2 regions of the Rummeliibacillus sp. SL167 genome follow, and region 2 is predicted to be linked to the other one. Evidence: riboswitches for the same ligand, from Rfam matches in the RefSeq annotation. Region 2 holds a riboswitch; the other holds the start of a gene.

Region 1 (4,514 bases), on a different contig from region 2:
TGGTGATGGGGAATGGATCGTGACGATTCGTTGTGCCCAAGTGAAAGAAAACCAAATTACTATTTATGCGGGAGCCGGTATTGTAGAATCTTCTGTACCACAAGAGGAGCGCGCTGAAACAGGTGCGAAATTTCAAACAATGCTTCATGCAATAGGCATTACAGGAGAAAATAACTAGATCCGTAGCGGGAATAATGGACCATCTATAATTCATGGATCAAATTGAGAATCCATATTTATCATTTTAAATGTAAATTAAATGGACAAGAGGAAATATTAATCTTTATAAACTATTTTGAACCTATCTATCTTGAGGAGTGTTTATATGTCAATACCAAAAATTAAGTCTTATGAAATGCCGATAAATTTAGAAGTTGATAATACTGTTCAATGGGAACCGCAATCTGATAAGGCCGTATTATTAATACATGATATGCAACAATATTTTTTAGACTTTTATAATCAGCAGCAATCACCTATTCCTAGATTGATCGCTAATATTCAAAAAATAAAACAAAAATGCGAGTCACTTAAAATACCTATTATTTACACCGCCCAACCTGGTAATCAAAAGGCGGAAGATCGTGCGCTTTTAACAGATTTTTGGGGGACAGGTCTTGAAGAGAAGGAAGAGCAAACATCCATTATTCCCCAACTTTCTCCAAGCGAGAATGATATAATGTTGACCAAATGGCGTTATAGCGCTTTTAAGAAAAGTGAGTTGCAGCAGTTAATGAAAACATGGAATCGAGATCAGCTGATCATTTGTGGTGTATATGCACATATTGGCTGCTTATTAACAGCAGCAGATGCTTTTATGTATGATATTAAACCATTCTTTGTAAAGGATGCAGTTGCGGATTTTTCTGTAGAAGATCATCAGATGGCGATACGTTATGCTGCTAAAAGATGTTCAACGATTACAGATACGAATCAGTTAATCAGCCAACTTTAAGTAGATTAAGTGCTTGTTCGAGAAATTTTTTAAAAGAGTACCTAACATGCAAAGAGCACGAAATACTGTTCAGTCAGTATTCTGTGCTCTGTTTTTTCGCAGAATTTAACTCATTGAATCCCTATCAATTAAATGAGTTCTTCCGAAATCAGGAGATATATTTGACATAATCCTTAAAAATATATATTTTATCACGCGTGTTGATTTTACAAAAATTAGGCTGTCCGTGGCATAATTTTTGAGAAAACCTGTATTTTTCGGACCATTTATATAGATCTTCGCTGCGGCTTGCTTGTTCCTTTTGTGTAGCACATATTCGATAAAAAAACAATCCAATGTCCTGCGGAAGGAGCGAATAAAGTCTTTGAAAGAGCGAATAAATCTTTTGAGAGAGCGAATAAAATCTCTGAGAGAGCAAATAAATTGTTTCAAGGGGCGAATAAATACTTTATGGATAAAATTGGATAACAAACGTGCCTGAATGAATTATTTGAAATGTGAGTAGTCATCCTTTACATATTGCTTTCCATTCAATTTCCTAGTATCATAATGATAGAAAATTCATAAAAGTGTAAGGTGCCTTTAATTAAGGAGAATAGGGAATGAAGTGAAAAGCTTCAGCGGACCCGCCACTGTATAGGGAAGTTTGTTCGAAAATACCACTGGACATTGTTCTGGGAAGGTTTGTTCAAATGATGACCCCAAGCCAGGAGACCTGCCTTATTACTTGAATGACACAGATGATGGAAAAGTCTGCGGTTTATTTGCGATGCAAATAAGCTGCAGGCTTTTAATTTTATTCGGGAGAGATGAAAAGTGAATTTATTACAACAAACGATTGAAAAAGTAGAAGACTTGGATCAAGAAATGTTGGTAAAAGCTAGAGAAAGAGTGGACAGCCTTATCAAACCCCCAAAAAGTTTAGGAAAATTAGAAGATATCGCTGTTCAATTATCAGGAATTACGAAAGAACTTTTTCCTGCAGTCGATCAAAAAGTAATGATTGTAATGGCTGCAGATCATGGTGTATATGAGGAAGGGGTTACAAGTAATCCGCAAGAAGTAACGATTGAACAAACATTAAATATCGCCAAAGGAATTACAGGTGTAGGGACAATCGCCAAAGTTTCTGGAGCTAAAATTGTAGCAGTAGATATTGGAATCAAAGAAGATATCCCAAGTGATGCTGGAGTTATTATTCGGAAAATAAAAAAAGGAACGGACAATATGGCTAAAGGACCTGCTATGACAAGAGAAGAGGCTATTAAAGCGCTAGAGGTCGGCATTGAGATTGCGACAAAAGAAATACAACAAGGTGCTAATCTATTAGGTACGGGTGAAATGGGTATTAGCAATACAACTCCAAGTACGGCCATATTATCTGTTTTAGCCAATTGTGACCCGAAAGAAATAACAGGGAGAGGTGCTGGACTGGGCAAAGGTGGATTAGCTCATAAGATAGAAGTCATTCGCAATGCTATTACTATCAATCAACCCAATTCAGCTGATGGCATTGACGTATTAGCAAAGGTTGGTGGCTTGGAAATCGGAGGCATGGCTGGCGTTATGCTGGCAGCTGCAGCGAATCGAGTTCCAGTGGTAGTAGACGGACTGATTTCAACAGCCTCTGCCTTAATCGCAACGACTATCGAGCCAAAAGTAAAGGATTACCTCATTACTTCACATGCAACGGACGAGCCAGGTGGGAAAAAGGCGAGCGAACTTCTTGGTAAGGAACCTATGCTAAAGATGAACATGTGTTTAGGAGAAGGCTCTGGAGCTGCCTTAGCTTTTCCAATTATCGAAGCTGCATGTAGCATGATGAAAAATATGCCAACCTTTGAAGACGTAGGGATGAGTATTTAACCTACTAACAAACATAACCCATCTTAAAATAGAGTTCTAAGGATGGGTTATTTATCTTAATTTAGCAAATCCTTTTTGTAATGAAAGCGTAGCGACAAGTACAGAAGACACCACTTCAATAAGAGTCAAGATGAATGCGATTTTAATCCCTATTAATTGGATAATCAACACATATGATAAAAATAATTCTAAATGCTCATTAACGGAAAATAGGAATTATTCCTTCATATAGCTGAATCAATTTCATAATGTAAAATTCAGATAAAAAACACGAACATTTCAAATCAACATGAAAATTAATATTCAGAAATTTTTGTTCCGCTCCAGACGGCGCTTTCCACGGGCTTGGCTTCAATCTCCTCGGGTCGACACGATGTTGACCCCGAAGCCGTTGCCACAGGACGTGGCGAACTTAGGCTTTGTCCCTTAAATTGTTCCTGCGGGGCTTTCAGCTCAAGCTTTTCCCGTAGGACTTTGAATAAGCCTCCTTGAACTCACACCGCACGAAGGAAATGCGCAAGCCTAATCGAGGAGTCGCCGTCTTCCGCTCCACAACTATCAAAATTAGTTATTCTTAATGTTCGTATTTTTTAAGAAGAAAATGATTAATGAAATTGATTCAGCTAGAAGTTTAAATCTTTTTTCTTTTTCATGTTAGAATACATTAAAAAACGGATGATTCAACTGAAAATTCCAAAAAGGTATTGACAATTTCATTATAAAAAAATATACTATCGTTACTATGTTAGTAGGAATTAAATGATTGTAAAGCTCACTAGAAGACTAGAGGCTCTTACGTTAATAGAAATATTTTTCTATATTTCTTTTGATGTGGAGTCTTTTTTTGTTTCTAAATACCTATTTAACTAATTGGAATTATAATATTAAATGCTGATTAGAGAAACTAAAGGCATTTTTACATACTTTAGAATTGCTTTTAGTTAGCGGCAAATATTTAATTCGTTCAGAAAAAGTTTATATGGGGGGAATTACGAATGAAAAAGAGAAAATTATTTACTAGTGCAGCGGTGGTATTATCCACTTTTTTACTATTATCAGGGTGCGGTAAAGGAGATTCAGAAGGATCAGGTGCAAAGAAATCCGTTGAACTTTTGAATGTATCTTATGATCCAACACGAGAATTGTATCAAGAATACAACAAAGAATTTGCAAAACATTGGAAAGAGGAAACAGGTCAGAAAGTTACGATTAAACAATCTCATGGGGGTTCAGGAAGCCAAGCGCGCTCTGTTATCGATGGGTTAGAAGCAGATGTGGTTACACTGGCATTAGCTTATGATATTGATGCGATTGCTGATCAGAAGCTGTTAAACAAAGATTGGATTAATCGTTTCGATGATAATTCAGCACCTTACACTTCAACGATTGTTTTCTTAGTAAGGAAAGGTAATCCGAAAGGTATCAAAGATTGGGATGATCTTACGAAGAAGGGCGTTTCTGTTATCACACCAAATCCTAAAACATCTGGAGGAGCTCGTTGGAATTACTTAGCAGCTTGGGGCTATGCACTTCAAAAAAATAACAATGACGAAGAAAAAGCAAAACAATTTGTAAAAGACCTTTATAAAAATGTAGAAGTTCTAGACTCTGGTGCTCGTGGGGCTACAACTACTTTTGTTGAAAAGGGTATTGGTGATGTGCTAATCGCATGGGAAAATGAAGCACTTCTTTC
Region 2 (4,514 bases):
TTTGAATCGTCTGAATCTATTCAAAACGGTCGATTTTATGTGCAATATGAATTATTAGTAGGCGAACAATCTGTCGGAGATTATTGTCTAGAACTGAACTATACGGAGGGAAATTAATGAACGCAGTAGAACAAGTACAACAAACCATTAAAGAAGCGCTTGTTGTAGCGATTCAAAAAGCAAATCTTGTAGAAGATGCAAATGCATTGAACATTCATCTAGAAGCACCAAGAAACAAAGCGAACGGTGACTATGCAACGAATATCGCTATGCAATTAACAAAATTAGCAAAAAAACCACCACGTGCTATTGCAGAAGCCATCTTGGAAAACCTTGAAACCGAGGGCACAAATATTGAAAAAATCGATATTGCAGGGCCAGGCTTTATGAATATTACTTTACGAAAGGACTACTTGGCCGAAGTTGTGGCGACTGTTCTCGATCAAGATGTTAATTATGGTCGTACCGATGCGGGGCATAACGAAAAAATTCAAGTCGAATTTGTATCCGCAAACCCAACTGGAGATTTACATCTAGGGCATGCTCGTGGTGCTTCTGTTGGGGACTCTTTATGTAATGTGTTAGATTTTGCAGGGTATGATGTATCACGTGAATACTATATTAATGATGCTGGTAATCAAATTACAAAATTGGCCAAATCATTAGAAGCACGCTACCGGGAAGCACTAGGTTTAGAATCGGACATGCCTGAAGATGGCTACCATGGGAAAGATATCATTGTTATTGCGAAAGAATTATCTGCAGAATATGGTAAAGATATATTAGAAAAACCTGAAGAAGAGCGTTTTGAATTTTTCCGTGAACACGGTTTAAAACACGAATTTGGCAAACTCCAAAAAGATTTAAAAGACTTCCGTGTCGATTTTGATGTCTGGTTCTCTGAAACATCCTTATACAAAGAAGGAAAAGTTCAAACAGCACTTCAAAAATTAAAAGACAACGGTCATGTATTTGAACAAGATGGTGCTACTTGGTTCCGTTCTACTACGTTTGGTGATGACAAAGACCGCGTATTGATCAAATCAGACGGTTCCTATACTTATCTAACACCAGATATCGCCTATCATGAAGACAAATTACGTCGTGGTTTTGACAAGCTGATCAATATTTGGGGTGCCGATCATCATGGTTATATCCCACGTATGAAGGCTGCGATCGAAGCACTTGGCTATGATCGTGATGTATTAGAAGTGGAAGTAATCCAAATGGTTAATCTTCTACGCAATGGTGAAAAAGTCAAAATGTCAAAACGAACGGGGAATGCAGTTACTCTTCGTGAACTAGTTGAGGAAGTTGGCTTAGATGCTGTACGCTACAATTTCGCAATGCGTGCAGGCGATACGCATTTAGATTTCGATTTAGATTTAGCTGTGAAGCAATCAAACGAAAATCCAGTGTACTATGCTCAATATGCTCATGCGCGAATTTGTTCGATCTTACGTCAAGCATCAGAAAAAGGTTTTGCGGTTTCAATTGATCATCTTGATACATTGTCATCAGAAAAAGATATTGAAGTATTGAAAAAAGTAGGGGACTTTCCACAAATTGTAGCAGATGCAGCACGTGTACGCGCACCGCATCGTATTGCAAACTACATCCAAGAACTAGCAGCAACATTCCACAGTTTTTATAATGCAGAGAAAGTTTTAGATGACGACAACAAAGAACGTTCTGAAGCACGACTAGCCCTAATTACAGCAGTGCGCATCACATTAGCAAATGCTCTAAAATTGATTGGTGTATCAGCACCGGAAAAAATGTAATTTTTAGTGCATTGGTTACATCAGAACAAAATATCCTTCTGTTTTTGTTTGCGGGGTTAAAATGCATACTAGTTAAGCAATTTTTCTGCTCAACCATTATTAATAGAAAATAGTCAACGAAATCGCTGTTTCGTTGGCTTTTTTCTGTTGACTAAATTTTATCCCGCTTCAAAGGACAGTAAGCCACCTATGTCTCAAGATTTAGAGAAAAACGAGAAAGATAGATGGGGATCAACTGCTCGCAAAAGTCCGATTACTTCGGGCTAACAAGATGTTGGTCACTCAGGTGTTGCCAAAGGACGTGACGCTTTTAGCTTCCTTTCCTTAATCGCTTCGCTGTGGGGTCTCAACTGTCCGTTTTTCCCGCGTGATATTGAATGGGCTTCACTAAACTGGCACCGCACGAAGAAAATACGTATACATTTTCGAGGAGTCGAGCAAGCCGCAGCGAAGATCTATATAAATGGTTCTAAAAACACAGGGCTTTTCAGTAATTATGCCAAATAGGGGCACCTGATTTTTGTAAAATCAACATGCGTGAAATTTTATATTAACAGTACAAATATCATTACTAGTAAAAAATAGCTATAAGTATCAAAAATATATACTAAAAAATTCTCAATATCTCATCGCCTGTCTTTTACAAAAGCAAAATATTCGGTATAATGATAAGCAATTCAATAGAAAATCAATGTACGGTTCTTGACACTGCTAAAATGTTGAGTGAAAAGGGAAGTCGGTGAAAGTCCGATGCGGTCCCGCCACTGTAAGTGTGAGTGATTCGTAAATAGCCACTGAAAAATTTTTGGGAAGGCACGATGAGCGTTGAACACAAGCCAGGATACCTGCCGTATAGGATCACGCCAACAATGACTACGAGGATAGGATGGGTGACAGTGTATGCACTACACTGGAATCATGATGCCTCTCGAATGAATTGAGAGGTTTTTTATTATGCTGAAGGAGGTACTTTTCATGAAAAAAATATGGCAACTAGTAAGCGTGTTGATGATGGCATTTGTTTTACTTGTTGGGTGTAGCCAAGGAGATACTCAGCAATCGTCTACTGATAAAACAAATACCACTTCTCAAACCAATGACAAAACATCTACATACCCAATGACGGTGAAAGATGCACTTGGTAATCATATAGAATTCAAAGAAACACCCAAAAGAATTGTTTCATTAGTTCCAAGTAATACAGAAATCTTATTCGCATTAGGTTTAGAACATGAAATTGTAGGGGTAAATGATAACGATGATTATCCCAAAGCCGCTACTAAAAAGACAAAAATAGGCGGTATGGAATTCAATGTTGAAAAAGTATTGAGCCTAAAACCTGATGCAGTATTTGCACATGAATCTAATGCAAAATCAGTAGAGGCTGGATTACAACAGTTAAAAGATGCAGGTATTCCTGTCTTTGTTGTAAAAAGTGCGACAAGTTTTGAAGAAACCTATAGCACGATCAAACAGCTTGGCCAAATTACAAACAAAGAACAAAAAGCAGATCAAATTATTACAAGTATGAAGGAAAAAGTAAAAGATGTTCAAGCTAAAGTAGCGAATGTAAAACAACGTACTGCCTTTGTGGAAACGGCAGATGAACCGGATATTTTTACGGCAGGTAAAGATACATTTATGCAAGAAATCTTTGACTTAGCGAAGATTAAAAATGTGGTAGACGATCAATCAGGTTGGTTTAAAATTGATACAGAAGAAATCGTTAAACGTAATCCTGATACCATTATTGTAATGGAGGACTATGTTCCAAATATCGTAGAGAAAGTGAAAAAACGCCAAGGCTTTGATAGTATTACAGCTGTTAAAAATGATGCCGTAGTAAAAGTGGATCAAGATTTGACAGCTCGTACAGGTCCTCGTCTTGCCGATGGGCTAGAGGAAATAGCAAAGGCTGTTTATCCAGAGGCATTTAAATGAGAAAAATGGTAATGGGATATATCGTAGCGCTTATCATTTTATGTATAAGTGTATGGCTCGGTATTTCCATAGGCTCAGTAGAGGTACCAATCAGTACGTTATGGAATACTGGAGCTGATGAAACGGCAACAAATATATTATGGAAAATTCGTATGCCACGTGTCATACTAGCAGGACTTGTTGGGGCGGCATTAGCGATTGCAGGCGCTGCTTTTCAAGGATTGTTAAAAAACCCGCTTGCTGATCCGTATACGTTAGGAGTGTCATCTGGCGCCTCAGTGGGGGCTGTGGTGACGCTTTTTTTCGGTATTACGACACCTATTTTAGGCATTTATACATTGCCAATATTCAGTATGATAGGTGCTCTAGTATCATTGTTTATTGTTTTGGGCTTTGCAAAATTGGTCGATCGCATGATGAAGATGGAAACACTGATTTTAACCGGCATTATCGTCAGCTCATTTTTAAGTTCTATTATCTCCCTGATGATTGCTTTAACAGGAGAAGAACTTCGTCAAATTATTAGCTGGCTGATGGGGAGTGTATCTATGCGCGGTTGGCCTTATGTCAAGATGATTTTCCCCTTCATCATAATTGGTTCATTGATGCTATGGGTCAATCGTCGTGAACTTAATGCTATGTTATTTGGAGAGGAACGGGCCAAATATTTAGGGGTCAATGTAAAAAGAAGCAAACGTCTTCTTTTGCTTGGAGGTTCTATTTTGACTGGTTCCGCAGTGGCGGTATCGGGAACGATCGGCTTTGTTGGCTTGGTCGTTCCACATATGA

The links. Region 2 has a riboswitch for cobalamin ahead of FEZ13_RS12315 (ABC transporter substrate-binding protein). Riboswitches for the same ligand answer to the same signal wherever they lie in the genome.
Region 1: another riboswitch for cobalamin. It lies ahead of cobT (nicotinate-nucleotide--dimethylbenzimidazole phosphoribosyltransferase); the one in region 2 lies ahead of FEZ13_RS12315 (ABC transporter substrate-binding protein).

The regions. Positions count from the first base shown of each region.
Region 1 covers NZ_VCBM01000001.1:1,198,441-1,202,954, reverse strand. The annotation lists gene FEZ13_RS05430 (isochorismate synthase) at 1-178, shown strand, start outside; gene FEZ13_RS05425 (isochorismatase family protein) at 326-955, shown strand; cobalamin riboswitch at 1,513-1,692, shown strand; gene cobT (nicotinate-nucleotide--dimethylbenzimidazole phosphoribosyltransferase) at 1,772-2,821, shown strand; gene FEZ13_RS05415 (sulfate ABC transporter substrate-binding protein) at 3,817-4,514, shown strand, end outside.
Region 2 covers NZ_VCBM01000002.1:184,682-189,195, forward strand. The annotation lists gene FEZ13_RS12305 (YwiB family protein) at 1-117, shown strand, start outside; gene argS (arginine--tRNA ligase) at 117-1,784, shown strand; cobalamin riboswitch at 2,464-2,651, shown strand; gene FEZ13_RS12315 (ABC transporter substrate-binding protein) at 2,760-3,725, shown strand; gene FEZ13_RS12320 (FecCD family ABC transporter permease) at 3,722-4,514, shown strand, end outside.